Oleomonas cavernae: one gene and its partners. The protein of the gene in region 3 interacts with the protein of the main gene of each other region in a pairwise test. Links are inferred from orthologs where the notes say so. Each region holds a gene or a part of one and is shown on either strand. Other genes may lie near its edges.

What was found. Proteins that work in one complex are often made in the same cells at the same time.
Region 1: the proteins of D3874_RS17965 (region 3) and sfsA interact in binary tests that used the Escherichia coli proteins (3 or more experiments, as listed by UniProt). The link is inferred for Oleomonas cavernae from one-to-one orthologs.
Region 2: the proteins of D3874_RS17965 (region 3) and D3874_RS31965 interact in binary tests that used the Escherichia coli proteins (3 or more experiments, as listed by UniProt). The link is inferred for Oleomonas cavernae from one-to-one orthologs.

What each region holds. Positions count from the first base shown.
Region 1 is NZ_QYUK01000011.1:2,166,937-2,171,713, forward strand. Bases 1,382-4,221 are described here. They hold sfsA (DNA/RNA nuclease SfsA), read left to right. Parts: upstream 1,382-2,366; coding sequence 2,367-3,077; downstream 3,078-4,221. Other genes in these bases: D3874_RS14225 (MBL fold metallo-hydrolase), read left to right, coding at 1,382-1,836; D3874_RS14230 (hypothetical protein), read left to right, coding at 1,885-2,226; map (type I methionyl aminopeptidase), read left to right, coding at 3,124-3,942; radC (RadC family protein), read left to right, coding at 3,932-4,221. Outside these bases: D3874_RS14220 (MFS transporter), read left to right, coding at 1-962; more of D3874_RS14225, read left to right, coding at 1,006-1,381; more of radC, read left to right, coding at 4,222-4,624. UniProt on the Escherichia coli protein: Binds to DNA non-specifically. Could be a regulatory factor involved in maltose metabolism.
Region 2 is NZ_QYUK01000011.1:1,607,106-1,612,006, forward strand. What follows is about bases 557-3,520. They hold D3874_RS31965 (sulfate/molybdate ABC transporter ATP-binding protein), read right to left. Parts: upstream 2,637-3,520; coding sequence 1,476-2,636; downstream 557-1,475. Other genes in these bases: D3874_RS11415 (heme-dependent oxidative N-demethylase family protein), read right to left, coding at 647-1,540; cysW (sulfate ABC transporter permease subunit CysW), read right to left, coding at 2,649-3,506. In the rest of the region: D3874_RS11410 (L,D-transpeptidase family protein), read right to left, coding at 1-429; D3874_RS11435 (sulfate ABC transporter substrate-binding protein), read right to left, coding at 4,416-4,901. UniProt on the Escherichia coli protein: Part of the ABC transporter complex CysAWTP involved in sulfate/thiosulfate import. Responsible for energy coupling to the transport system.
Region 3 is NZ_QYUK01000011.1:2,923,767-2,928,577, reverse strand. What follows is about bases 811-3,684. They hold D3874_RS17965 (glutamate-5-semialdehyde dehydrogenase), read right to left. Parts: upstream 2,956-3,684; coding sequence 1,666-2,955; downstream 811-1,665. Other genes in these bases: proB (glutamate 5-kinase), read right to left, coding at 2,961-3,684; D3874_RS17970 (nicotinate-nucleotide adenylyltransferase), read right to left, coding at 865-1,476. Outside these bases: D3874_RS17980 (23S rRNA (pseudouridine(1915)-N(3))-methyltransferase RlmH), read right to left, coding at 1-248; rsfS (ribosome silencing factor), read right to left, coding at 245-763; more of proB, read right to left, coding at 3,685-4,112. UniProt on the Escherichia coli protein: Catalyzes the NADPH-dependent reduction of L-glutamate 5-phosphate into L-glutamate 5-semialdehyde and phosphate. The product spontaneously undergoes cyclization to form 1-pyrroline-5-carboxylate.

The sequences.
Region 1 (4,777 bases), 760 kb from region 3 along the record:
TGGTGGAGGCCCTGACCATGGCCCTGCTGCTGCTGGGCGAATGGGGCGGCTGGCTGGGCGTCACCGGCATTTTCGCCGGGCTTGCCGCGATCGGCGCGGCGCGCGCCTTCGAGCACCCGACCAATTCCGCCCTGCTGCCGGGCCTGATGCCCGCCGCCCTGCTGCCCAAGGCGCTGGCGGTGTCGTCGTCGGCGATGCAGACGGCGACCATCGTCGGCCCGTCGCTGGGCGGCCTGCTCTATGCCGCCGGGGTCGAGGTGCCGATGGCCCTCTCGGCCCTGCTGTTCCTGGGCGCCAGCCTGTCCATGGCCGCCCTGCGGCTGGAGCGCACCCCGCCCCGGCGCGAGCCGGTTACCCTGCGCTCGGTCTTCTCAGGGGTTACCTTCATCCGCAACCAGCCCCTGGTACTGGGCACCATCTCGCTGGACCTGTTTGCGGTCCTGCTGGGCGGCGTCACCGCCCTGCTGCCGATCTTTGCCAGCGATATCCTCCACACCGGCCCCTGGGGCCTGGGCCTGCTGCGCTCCGCCCCGGCGGTGGGTGCGCTGGCCATGTCCTTCGCGCTGGTGCGGGTACCCCTGGGCGATCAGGTGGGCGCCAAGATGTTCGCCTCGGTCATCGTCTTCGGCCTTGCCACCATCGTGTTCTCGGCCTCACAGAATCTCGCCCTGTCGATCGCCGCCCTGTTCGTGCTGGGGGCGGCCGACAATGTCAGCGTGGTGATTCGCAACTCACTGGTGCAACTCTCGACCCCGGACGAGATGCGCGGCCGGGTGAACGCGGTCAATTCCCTGTTCATCGGCACCTCGAACCAATTGGGCGAGTTCGAATCCGGCATGGTGGCCGGCCTGATCGGCGCGGTCCCGGCCGGCATCGTCGGCGGCGTCGGCACCGTCCTGGTGGCCCTGTTGTGGATGCGCCTGTTCCCGGTTCTGCGCAAAGCCCAGTCGCTCGGCGGGTGAAGCCGGCTATCATCCCGGCACCGACTGCGGGGGAAAGCCGACGATGCGTGTCCATCACCTCAATGCCGCCACCATGTGCCCGATCGGGGCCAAGCTGATCCGCGGCACCGGCGGCCTGTTCGAGCGGGCACGCATGGTCTGCCACGTCCTGCTGATCGAGACCGATGACGGGCTGGTGCTGGTCGATACCGGCATCGGCACCGGCGACATTGCCGATCCCAAGCGCTTGGGCGGCGCTTTCGTGAAGGTTCTGGGCGCAAAGCTGGACCCGGCCGAGACGGCCGTCGCCCAGGTGAAGGCCCTGGGCTTTTCCGCCGACGATGTCCGCCACATCGTGCTGACCCATATGGACCTGGATCACGCCGGGGGCCTGGGCGATTTCCCCAAGGCCAAGGTGCATGTCCATGCCCGCGAGCACGAGGCGGCCATGGCGCGCAAGTCGATCCAGGCCAAGAGCCGCTACATCCCCGGCCAATGGGCCCACGGCCCGGACTGGCAGCTCTACGATGCCACCGGCGAGACATGGTTCGGCTTCGATGGCGTGCGCGCCCTGGTGTACAGCGATGCCGAGGTCCTGCTGGTCCCGCTGCACGGCCACACCGCGGGCCACTGCGGCGTCGCCGTTAACACACCCGAGGGCTGGCTGCTGCATGCGGGCGATGCCTATTTCTTCCATGGCTCGGTCGCGGAGGAAGCCTACACGCCGCCGGGCCTGCGCTTCTTCCAGCGCGTGACCGACACGATCAGCGCGACCCGCAAGCGCAACCAGGAACGCCTGCGCCAGCTCAACCGCACCAAGGGCAAGGAAATCGCGATCTTCTGCGCCCACGACACCACGGAATACGATCGCTGCTGTGCGCAAGCTCATTTTTGAGCGTCGGCGGACGTGCTATGGTTCCCGCCGCAACGTCAGGGGGAAACCATGTTGCGCCAGAAGACATTCGCCCTTTGGGCCGCCGCCGCTTTCCTGTTCGCCGCCGCACCCGCCTGGGCCACCGGCCTCAGCATGAACGAGGCCCCGCTGGCGGCGGGCACCACGCTCGACCAGTGCAAGGCGGCGGGCAAGAAAGCCATCTCGGACGCCGGCCTGAAGGCTCTGCCGGAATCGCCGCTCTCGGTCTTCGGCACGGCCGATCCCGATATACTAGCCGCGATCTACTGCCTGCCTGAACGCGGCACCGCCATCGTCGCGGTGGCCGGCACCGACAACCAATTCACCAAGCCCGTGCTGGCCAAGCTGCTGGCCGGAATGGGCGTCAAGTAGGGCTCGCCTTTTGAAAACTCGTCATCCCGGCCTTGAGCCGGGATCTTGTGACGCTTATGCATCGGAAACACTGGTCGCAAGATCCCGGATCTGCGCTGCGCTTCGTCCGGGATGACGCATTTTTGGGATGGTCTGCCTCGTTGAAGTTTGAGAGTCCACTGGTCCCCGCGCGCCTGGTCCGTCGTTACAAGCGCTTCCTCGCCGACGTCATCCTGGATGGCACAAGCGAGGTCGTGGTGGCGCATTGCGCCAATCCCGGTTCGATGATGGGCCTGTGCCCGCCGGGCGCCCGGGTCTGGCTGGCCGCCGCCAAAAACCCTGCGCGCAAGCTGCGCTGGTCGTGGCGGCTGGTGGAGATCGACGGCGGCCTGGTCGGCCTCGACACCAGCCTGCCCAACGCCCTCGTCGCCGAGGCGCTGGCGGCCGGGCAGATCGCGGCCCTCGCCGGCTATGACCGCCACGCCCGGGAAGTGGCCTATGGCCGCAACAGCCGCATCGACCTGTTGCTGTCGGACAGTCGCGGGCGCCCGGATTGCCTGGTCGAGGTCAAGAACGTGACCTTGAGCCGCCGCCCGGGCCTGGCCGAATTCCCCGACAGCGTCACCGCCAGGGGCACCAAGCACCTGGAGGAGTTGGGCGACGCGGCGGCGGCAGGCCGGCGGGCCGTCATGCTCTACCTGGTGCAGCGGACCGACTGCGACCGCCTTGCCCTGGCCGCCGATATCGACCCGGCCTATGCCCTGGCATTCAAAAAAGCCATGGCGCGCGGCGTCGAGGCGCTGTGCTATGTTTGCAGTGTCGGGCTGGACGGCATTGCGCTGGGCCACCCCATACCCATATCCCTGGAATGACCCTATCCCTGGAACACCAATGAACAGGACAGCGCAGGCGCCGGTGATGGAAGAAGTCGACGCCTATGTGAATCGCCGGACGGAGAAGATCAAGATCCACGGCGCGGCCGATTTCGACGGCATGCGGGCGGCGGGCAGGCTTGCCGCCGAATGCCTGGACATGCTCACGCCCCTGGTGAAGCCCGGCGCGCTGACCGCCAAGCTGGACGATGTGGCGCGGGAATTCATTCTCGACCATGGCGCCTGGCCGGCGCCCTATCAGTATCGCGGCTTCCCCCGCTCGATCTGCACCTCGGTGAACCATGTCATCTGCCACGGCATCCCGGGCGAGAAGAGCCTGAAGGACGGCGATATCCTGAATATCGACGTGACCGTGATCCTGAACGGCTGGCACGGCGACACCAACCGCACCTATCCGGTCGGCGACCTGCCGGTGAAGGCGCGCCGCCTGATCGACGTCACCTATGATTCCATGATGAAGGGCATCGAGGTGATCCGCCCCGGCGCCACCTTCGGCGACATCGGTGCGGCGATCCAGAAACATGCCGAGGGCTTCGGCCTGTCGGTGGTGCGCGACTTCTGCGGCCACGGCCTGGGCCGCGTGTTCCACGATGCCCCCAACGTGCTGCACTACGGCCGGCCCGGCTCGGGCCCGATGCTTGAGGCCGGCATGTTCTTCACGGTCGAGCCGATGATCAACATCGGCAAGCCCGACGTGCGCATGATGGCCGACGGCTGGACTGCGGTAACGCGCGACCGCTCGCTCTCGGCCCAGTTCGAGCATTCGGTGGGCGTGACCGACACCGGCGTCGAAATCTTCACCACTTCCCCGGCCGGCCTGACCAAGCCGCCCTATGCCGTCTGAGCCGGCGGAGGTTCCGCACTACCACGGCCACCGGGCGCGCCTGCGCGCCCGGTTCCGGGAGGCCGGCGGCCAGGGCATGCCGGATTACGAGATCCTGGAAATCCTGCTCTCCCTGGCGATCCCGCGCCGGGACGTGAAGCCCCTGGCCAAGGACCTGATTGCCCGCTTCGGCTCCTTCGCCGGGGTGATCGCGGCGCCGCTGGACCAGATCGAGGCCATGGACGGCATGGGCGAGATCGCCCCGACCGCGCTGAAAGTGGTGCAGGAGGCCGCCCTGCGCCTGCTGAAGGCCGACGTCGCCAAGCGGCCGGTGATCTCGTCCTGGACCGCCCTGCTTGACTATTGCAAGGCCCGCCTGGCGCGCGAGGCGCGCGAAGAGGTCTACGTCCTCTATCTCGACCGCAAGAATGTCCTGATGGCCGACGAGGTTCACGGCAAGGGCACGGTCGACCAGGCGCCGCTCTACATCCGCGAGGTGGTGAAGCGGGCGCTCGACCATGTCGCCTCGGCCGTGATCCTGGTCCACAACCACCCCTCGGGCGACCCCAGCCCCAGCCGCGCCGACATCGAGATGACCAAGGACCTTGCCGCCGCCCTCAAGACCGTGGGAATCGCCCTGCACGACCACCTGGTAATCGGCCGCCAGGGCCACGCCAGCTTCAAGAGCCTGGGGCTGCTTTAACTGAATCGGCGCCGCACAAAGCCCTCTCCTCCGCGGGAGGAGAGGGTTGGGTGAGGAGGTCGAGGGGACAAAATACCGGCATCTCGAGGCGGCCCGACCCACCTCCCCCAGCCCCTCCCCCCGCAAGCGGGCGGAGGGGAGTGGCGGCGGCGT
Region 2 (4,901 bases), 1.3 Mb from region 3 along the record:
CGACGCGGCCAGCCGGCCGGCACCGGTCCACAGCGGCGCGGCGCCGACCACGCCATAGAAACGCTCGACATCGGGACGCGACCAGCCGGTCGCGCCGAGCTTCGTCGGATCGAAGGCCAGGGCCGTCTCCAGCGTCACCCCCGGCGGCAGGCGCTCGACCGTCGGCGGCACGATGGCGGCCGGGGCTGTTTCGACAGCGGTCGCCGGCGGCACGACGGCCGGTTCGGGGGCGACCGCCTGTTCGGCGGCGCCATCGGGATCGGGTATCGCGGCATCGGGTACCGCGGCATCGTCTGGCGCGTCGGCCACCGCGCTATCGGTATCGGCGGCCTCCTGGGGCGCGACCAGCGGGGTCTCGGCCGGGGTCGCCGGCGGCAAGGGCGCAGGTTGGGCAGCGGTCTGCGCCGCGGCTTGGCCCGAAACGGTCAAACCGGCAACGAAGGCGCTCCCCCCGATGACAGCGGCTCCGGCGACGCCGAGGCTCAGCGCCGCGGCGGCAATTGCTCCAACAGTTCGCATTCAGGCACACCCATTCCCGCGCCACCCCGGCGCGAACCGTATTCTGGAACACTTGCCGAACATTGCAAGTGACGGCCGTCACGCTCGGGATAAGCGATCGGCTGTGTTGCCCGCCGACAACAAGGCGTCACGCAGCCGCCATGCGTGCCAGATAGGCGAGCAATGCGGCCTTGTGCTGGGTCAGGCCCTTGTAGGCCAGGGTCTCGGGCGGAAAAGCCGCGACCGCGGCGGCCAGGGTCCCTGCCCGCGCCGAATCGGCCGCGACCTCGGCAATCGGACATTGATAGGTGCGGATCGTGAACAGCACGGCACCGGTGGCCGGCAACCGGCGCAGGGTCTGCCGTTCCGAACGCAGAAACAGCCGCACGCCGACATCGTCGACGGTGATCGGCGGATCGACCGGGCGGTCGCCGTGGCCCTGGGGCTGGAACAGCGCCGGGTCGTCGTGGATCGACCAGTTGGTCCGCAGCATCGGACGCTCGACGGCCAGATTGGCGAAGAACCGTTCCACCGGGGCCAGCAGCTTCTCGTTGAAGAACGGGGTGGGCCCATGAATCGCCCGCAAGGGCCGGCCGATCTTGTCGGCCAGGCGCCAGCGCGACGGAAAGCACAAGGACGCCGCGACCAGGACATAGGGCTCCCCCGCCGCCGGCGGCGCCATCAGGCACAGGTCCTCCTGCACCAGGCGCCCGGCCCGGTCCAGCGAGTGCAGGCCCGGTGCCGCCAGGTCGTGGCGGCGGCCGTCGATCCGGTCGATCAGGACATCGCCTTCGCGGGCAAAGCGGTCGGGGAAGCGTCGGGGCAAATGCGCGGCCAGCAGGGCCAGCAGTTCGGCCCCTATCGCCTCCGACCCCGGCAGGGCCTCGAACACGTCGCCGTGACGCTGCGCCAGCAAGCGCAGGCGCTCGTCGATTTCAGCGCGATAGTTGCCGTCGATCTGGATCCAGTCGTCCAGATCAAGGGCGCCCAGGCCCATCTGGATCCGGTAGGGGCCGGCGGAAAACGGAACATAGGGTATCACGGCATATCATCCCGGTGGCGGCACCCGCCCCGTGATGGGGCCGGCGATCACTCGTCGGGGAACACTCGGATATGACGGGGGCCAGCGCAACCCTGGTGTTGCGCTCCAGGGTCAGGCCGTTCAGCGTATGGCGCATGGCTTCCACCTCGACCGTGATCTCGAGCGAGGGCACGTTGATCTCGATGCGCAGGATCGGGCCGTTGGCAAAGACGTGGGCGATGGTCCCCTCGATGCCGCCGAAGCTGCCCGACGGCTTGAGGTCGAATTCGTGCGGCCGGACGAAGGCGATACCCGGTCCGTCGGCAATCTCGGGCGCCGGCACCAGCAGCCCGGCGACATTGGCGACGCCGCCCTTTACCGCCGCCGGCAGGCGGTTGGTATTGCCGAGGAAGTCATAGACGAAGGGGGTGGCGGGCGCGTCGTAGACGGCCTGGGCCTGCCCCACCTGTTCGATCTTGCCCTTGCTCATGACCACGACGCGGTCGGCCAGTTCCAGCGCCTCCTCCTGGTCGTGGGTGACGAAGACGGTGGTGATGCCCATCTCGTCATGGAGCTTGCGCAGCCAGCGGCGCAGTTCCTTGCGCACCTTGGCGTCGAGCGCGCCGAACGGCTCGTCCAGCAGCAGGACCCGGGGCTCGATCGCCAGGGCCCGGGCCAGGGCCACGCGCTGGCGCTGGCCGCCCGACAGTTGGGTGGGATAGCGCCCGCCCAACCCCTCGAGCTGGACCAGGCGCAGCAGGCGGTCGACCGACCCTTCGATGTCGCCGCGCGAGGGCCGCGTCGAGCGCGGGCGCACCTCCAGGCCGAAGGCGATGTTGCGCGACACGGTCATGTGCTTGAACAGCGCATAGTGCTGGAACACGAAGCCGACATGCCGCTGGCGCACCGAGCGGTCGCTAACATCCTCGCCCTCGAACAGCACGGAACCGCGATCGGCGAACTCGAGGCCGGCGATGATGCGCAGAAGCGTGGTCTTGCCGGAGCCCGATGGCCCCAGCAGGGCCAGGAACTCGCCGCCGGCGACCGACAGGCTGACGTCGCGCAGCGCATCGAAGGTGCCGAAGCGCTTGCTGACCGATTGAATCTCGATGCCCATGAAAAACCCGTATCAATGCCGCGTCGAGGCCGCGATCTCGTCGCCGTACCGCCACTCCAGCACGCTCTTGAAGATCAGCGTGACGAGGGCCAGCAGGGCGAGCAAGGAAGCGACGGCAAAGGCGGCCGTGAAGTTGTACTCGTTGTAAAGAATTTCGACGTGCAGCGGCATGGTGTTGGTCAGGCCGCGGACATGGCCCGAGACCACCGAGACGGCGCCGAACTCGCCCATGGCCCGGGCGTTGCACAGCAGCACGCCATAGAGCAGGCCCCAGCGGATGTTGGGCAGGGTCACGTGCCAGAAGGTCTGCCAGCCGCTGGCGCCCAGCGACAGGGCCGCCTCCTCCTCCGAGGTTCCCTGCTCCTGCATCAGCGGGATCAGTTCGCGCGCCACGAAGGGGAAGGTAACGAAGATGGTGGCGAGCACGATCCCCGGCACGGCGAAGATGATCTTGATGTCATGCTCGGCCAGCCAGGGCCCGAGCAGGCCCTGCGCCCCGAACAGCAGCACGTAGATCAGGCCCGAGATCACCGGCGACACCGAGAACGGCAGGTCGATCAGGGTGATCAGGAAGCTTTTGCCCCAGAATTCGAACTTGGCGATGCACCAGGCAGCCGCCACGCCGAAGACCAGGTTGAGCGGCACGGCGATCGCCGCGACCAGCAAGGTCAACTCGATCGAGGCCAGGGTATCGCGCTCGACGATCGCCTCGAAGAACGGGCCAAGGCCCTTGCGCAGGGCTTCGATGAAAACGGCCGCCAGCGGCAGGACAAGGAACAGGCCGAGATAAAGCAGGGCAATGCCCGACAGGCTCAGGCGCAGGAACGGGCCTTCGGTGGTTGCGTCATTGGTGCGGGGTGCGCCGTCCATGGCAGCCGGTCCTTGAGGCTCAAGCCTGCATGCGCGCGCGGTTCCAGCGCTGCAGCAGGTTGATGACGAGAAGCATCACGAAGGAGATCGTCAGCATGATGACGGCGATCGCCGAGGCACCGGCGTAATTGTATTCCTCGAGCTTCGTCACGATCAGCAGCGGCGCGATTTCCGAGACCATCGGAATATTGCCGGCGATGAAGATCACCGAGCCGTATTCGCCCACCGCGCGGGCAAAGGCCAGGGCAAAACCGGTGATCAGCGCCGGCAGCACCGCGGGCAGGATCACCCGCGTGAAGGTATCCAGGCGCGTGCCACCCAGGCTGGCGGCCGCCTCCTCGGTCTCGGCGTCGAAATCGGCCAGGACGGGCTGCACGGTGCGCACGACGAAGGGCAGGCCGATGAAGGTCAGCGCCAGGATTACGCCCAGCGGCGTATAGGCGATCATCAGGCCCTTGGGCCCGAACACGCTGCCCACCCAGGTATCGGCGGCAAACAGGCTGCCGACCCAGCCGTTCCTGGCATAGAGCGTCGCCAGCGTGATGCCGGCAACCGCCGTCGGCAGGGCAAAGGGCAGGTCGACGATGGCATCGACGATGCGCTTGCCGGGAAAGCGGTAGCGGACCAGCACCCAGGCCAGGATCAGGCCGAACACGCCGTTGATCACGGCGGCGATCAGCGAGGCGCCGAAGGACAGCTTCAAGGCCGCCGCCACCCGTGGATCGAGAATCAGCTTGATGATGCCCTCAAGCCCAGGTCGCTCGCCCGCAGGATCAGGGCGGCCAGCGGGACCAGGACGATCAGGAAGAGATAACCCAACGAAAAACCGAGCGTTATCCCGAAACCCGGAAGAACGCTCGGTTGACGCAGCCGGGCAGAAGTCCAGCTCATATGATGTAAAACCCAGGTTTAGGGGGCAGGCTTGTAAATCTGGTCGAACACGCCGCCGTCCGCGAAGTGCGTTTGCTGTGCCTTGCGCCAGCCGCCGAAAGCCGCATCGTCGATCGTCACCAGTTCGATGGTCGGGAAGGTGTCCTTGTACTTGGCGGCGACTTCCTTGTCACGCGGGCGATAGAACCACTTCGCCGCAAGCTCCTGGCCCTCCTTGGTATACAGGAAGTTCAGGTAGGCTTCGGCCTGCTTGCGGGTGCCCTTCTTGTCGACCACCTTGTCGACCACGGCGACCGGCGGCTCGGCCAGGATCGACAGCGAGGGGACGACGATCTCGAACTTATCGGGGCCTAGTTCCTTCAAGGCCAGGAACGCCTCGTTCTCCCAGGCCAGGAGGACGTCGCCGATTTCGCGCTGGACGAAGGTGGTGGTCGAACCGCGGGCGCCGGTGTCGAGCACGGGGACGTGCTTGAACAGTTCGGCGACGAAGGCCTTGGCCTTCTC
Region 3 (4,811 bases):
GCTTCCGACGACAGGACCTCGCCCCGGCCGTCCATGGCGACGATGGCGGCACTTGCCGGCACCGCCGCCAGCAGCAACTCGCCTTCGCGCTTTTGCCGGGCGGGACCGCTGAGGCGCCGCTCCTCGACCTCGATCAACTCGATCGGCGGTTTCATCCGGGCGGCGTAGGTCTCGAACAAGGCCCGCTCGGGGTCTTTCCCCCCGAACCGGCCGACGGCGACGATCGCCAGTTTGAGCCCCAGGCTCACTCGTGCTCGGCTTCAGGGCGGAAATCGGCCTGCCACATCTTCTCGAGCTTGTAGAACTCGCGCACCTCCGGACGGAACAGGTGGACGATGACATCGCCCGCATCGATCAGCACCCAGTCGCCGGCGCTCTTGCCCTCGGTGCGGCAGGGCGGCAGCCCGGCCTTGGCGATGGCATCGACGACGTAATTGGCCAGCGCCGTCACCTGCCGCCCCGAGCGGCCGTTGGCGATGACCATGAAATCGGCGATCGAGGACTTGCCGGCCAGGTCGATGGTCAGGATCTCCTCGCCCTTGTTGTCGTCCAGCGTCTTGACCACCAGGTCGAGCAGGACCTTGGCGCCATCGGTCGGGCCGGCCTTCTTTTTCGCCTTCGGCTTGGCGCGCGACTTCTTGGGCGCGGGTTCGGCGGCGACCGTCTCCTCGGCGACTTTCTTGGCGCGGGCCCGCTTGGGCTTTTCGGCGATCGTCTCGGCCGGTTCGGCCTTCAGCTTCTTGGCCGGCAGTTTCTTCTGCACCACCTCGGCGGCGACGACTTTCTTGGGCGCAGCCTTCTTCTTGGGGCTGCTTCGGGCGGGATCTCGTCCGTGATCTTTTTACGCGGGGCCAGGGTATCCTCCTACTTGTTGTGGGCCCGGGCCGCCCGAATGGCGCTGGCGGAAACCGGGTTCAATTTCATGGTGACGAAGCCCCAGACGGGCGGCTTGGCAAATTTCAGGGTGCGCAACGCTGGTCCGTGCTGCCGGACGCGCGCGAATCGCCGGGCTGCCGGCCCGCCCAATGCGGTCAAAGAATAGGAAGGCCGGTCGAAGACGGCAACGGCGACACGGTCGAAGATGTCCTGCCAGTCGCGCCAGCGGTGGATGGTGGCGAGGTTGTCGGCCCCCATCAGCCAGACGAAACGCAGGCGCGGAAAGCGCGCGGTCAGCCGGCGCAGGGTCTGCGCGGTATAGACCGTGCCCAGCCTGGTTTCGATGTCGGTGACGACCAGGCGCGGGTGCCGGGCGACGGCCTGCGCCGTGGCGAAACGTTCGGCAAAGGGCGCCATGCCGTTCATGGGCTTGAGCGGGTTCTGCGGCGAGACCAGCCACCAGACCTCGTCGAGCCCCAGGTGGCGCAGGGCGGCCAGGCTCAGGTCCAGGTGACCGCTGTGCGCCGGATTGAACGACCCGCCGAACAGCCCGATGGTCAGCCCGCCGGCGGCCGCGGCGGTACGGATGGACCGGGTCATGCCCGATGCCACAAGGCTTGGTAGCCCTCTCCGCCCTTCAGGGGGAGAGGGTGGGGTGAGGTGGGTGGTCGGCGTAAGGCGCAGCCTGTCCCGCAGACCACCTCACCCTCCCCATCGCTGCGCGACGGGTCCCCTCCCTCTCCCCCGCGAGCGGCGGAGAGGGCCTGACGACGACACGGGGTGAAGTAATCAAGGGCGTATCTGGCCGGTGCCGCGCACCAGGTACTTCATGGTGGTGAGCTGTTCGGCACCCACCGGGCCGCGGGCATGGAGGCGGCCGGTGGCGATGCCGATCTCGGCGCCGAAGCCGAATTCGCCGCCGTCGGCGAACTGGGTCGAGGCATTGACCATGACGATGGCGGAATCGACGCCGGCCAGGAACTTCTCGGCCGCTACCGGATCCTGCGTGATGATCGCGTCGGTGTGATGGCTGCCGTGGCGCTCGACATGGGCGATGGCGGCGTCGACATCGTCGACCAGCTTCATGGCGACGATGGCATCCTCGTATTCCGTGTCCCAGTCGGCATCGGTCGCGGGCTTCACCCGGGCGTCGACCGCCTGGGTCGCCGCGTCGCCGCGCACTTCGCAGCCGGCATCCAGCAGCATGGTCGCGATCGGTGCCAGGAACGCCTGCGCCGCCTTGGCCACCAGCACGGTTTCGGTCGCGCCGCAGATGCCGGTGCGGCGCAGCTTGGCGTTACGCACCACGCTCAAGGCCATGGCGAGATCGGCCGCGCCGTCGACATAGGTGTGACAATTGCCATCCAGGTGGGCCAGCACGGGTACCCGGGCCTCGGTCTGGACCCGGGCGACCAGCGACTTGCCGCCGCGCGGCACGATCACGTCGATCAGACCCTGCGCCGCCAGCATGGCGCCGACCACGGCGCGGTCGCCGGTCTCGACCAGTTGCACGGCGTCCAGGGGCACGCCATGGGCGGCCAGACCCTGGACCATGGCGGCATGGATGGCGCGGGACGAGGCCAGCGCCTCCGAGCCGCCGCGCAGGATCGCGGCATTGCCCGAGCGCACGCACAGGGCGCCGGCGTCGGCGGTTACATTGGGCCGGCTTTCATAGATGATGCCGATCACGCCGATGGGTGCCCGCACCCGCTGGATGTGCAGGCCGTTGGGCCGGTCCCATTGCGCGATCACCGTGCCCACCGGATCGGGCAGCGCGGCGACCACCTCCAGGCCCTTGGCAATCCCCTCGATGCGGCCGGCATCGAGCGCCAGGCGGTCCAGGAAGGCGGCCTTCATGCCCCGTGCCCGGCCCTGTTCCAGGTCGATCGCATTGGCGGCCAGGATCGCCGGCGTGGCCGCGCGGATGGCAGCGGCGGCGGCATTGAGGGCGGCGGTTTTGGCCTCGGGAGAAAGCTGCGCCAGGATGGCGGCGGCGGCACGGGCGCGGCGGCCCATGTCGGCGACCAGGGCGGTGGCATCGAGGGGTTCGGCGGGCAGGGCCTTGGTTGCTTCGCGCATGATTGTCACCGGCCGTCCAGGGCGAGGTCGTCGCGATGGATCATCTCATCCCGGCCACGGTAGCCGAGCAGGGCCTCGATTTCACCGGATTTGTGCCCGGCGATGGCGCGGGCGTCCTCGTGGCCATAGGCGACCAGGCCGCGGCCCAGGGCCCGGCCGTCCGGCCCGACGACGATCACCGCATCGCCCCGGCTGAACTCGCCGTCGACCTGCCGCACCCCGGCCGGCAGCAGGCTCTTGCCCGCGGCCAGCGCCCGAACGGCACCCTCGTCGACGATCAGCCGGCCCTTGGGGCCTAAGCTGCCGCCGATCCACAGCTTGCGTGCCTGGCGCGGGCTGCGCTCGGCCAGGAACCAGGTGCAGCCGGCCCCGGCGGCCAGGGCCGAGATCGGCCGGTCGACATGGCCCGAGGCAATGACCATGGAACAGCCGGCCGCCAGCGCGATGCGGGCCGCTGCCACCTTGGTGATCATCCCGCCCGAGCCGACGCCCGAGACCGGCTCACCCGCCATCGCCTCGATTTCCGCCGTGATGCCGGTGACCGTGTCCAGGCGCCGCGCGGCGGGGTCGACATTGGGATTGGCGGTATAGAGGCCGTCGATGTCGGAAAGCAGGATCAGGCAATCGGCAGAGGCCATCTCGGCCACCCGCGCCGCCAGGCGGTCGTTGTCGCCATAGCGGATTTCCGAGGTGGCGACGGTGTCGTTCTCGTTGATCACCGGCACGGCGGAAAGGCGCAGCAGGGTCGCCATGGTCGAGCGGGCATTGAGGTAACGCCGGCGGTTCTCGGTATCGTCCAGGGTCAGCAGGACCTGGGCGGTGGAAAGATCATGGGCGGCCAGCACCTCGGCCCAGGCGTGGGTCAGGCGGATCTGCCCGACCGCGGCCGCCGCCTGGCTCTCCTCCAGCTTCAGCGGCCCCTTGGGCAGGTTCAGCACCCGCCGGCCCAGGGCGATGGCGCCGGACGAGACGATGACGACGTCCTGGCCGCGGGCCTTGAGCCCTGCCACATCGGCGGCAACCCCTTCCAGCCAGTGGCGGCGCAGGGTGCCCTTGGCTTGGTCGACCAGCAGGGCGGAACCGATCTTGACGACGATACGGGTGGCCGCCTTCAGCCGGTCGGCCGTGGCGAGGGTGGCGATATCGGTGATGGTCATGGTTGGGACCGTGATTGAGAGGCGATCAAGGGGTGGCGCAATTCACCTTGATCGTCACGGTCGCCAGGCCTCCGGCGGGGTGGGCGCGCGGGCCGGGCGGTCGCGCAGGGCATCGGCCGCGCGGCGCTCGCGGATCGGCACCATGGCCGTGCGCAGCAGATCGGTGATGCCCTGGCCGCTCTGGCCCGAGATGACGAAGATCGCCTTGCGCGACTTGCGGGCGGAGCGGGCGATGGCGCCGGCCTTTTCCTCGATCTCTTCAGGCGTCAGGGCATCGGCCTTGTTCAGCGCGATGATCTCGGGCTTGTCGATGAGGCCATTGCCATAGGCGCGCAGCTCGCGCCGGATCGTGCGATAGGCGCCTTGCGGGTCTTCCTGCGTGCCGTCCACCAGGTGGATCAGCACGTTGCAGCGTTCGACATGGGCCAGGAACTGGTCGCCCAGGCCCACCCCCTCGTGCGCGCCTTCGATCAGGCCCGGCAGGTCGGCGAGGACGAATTCCTCCTCGTCGACCGCGACCACGCCCAGTTGGGGCTTGAGCGTGGTGAAGGGGTAGTCGGCGATCTTGGGCCGGGCCCGCGAGGTGGCCGACAGAAAGGTGGACTTGCCGGCATTGGGCAGGCCGACCAGGCCGGCATCGGCGATGAGTTTCAGGCGCAGCACGATGGTCATCTCGATGCCGGGCTGGCCGGGATTGGC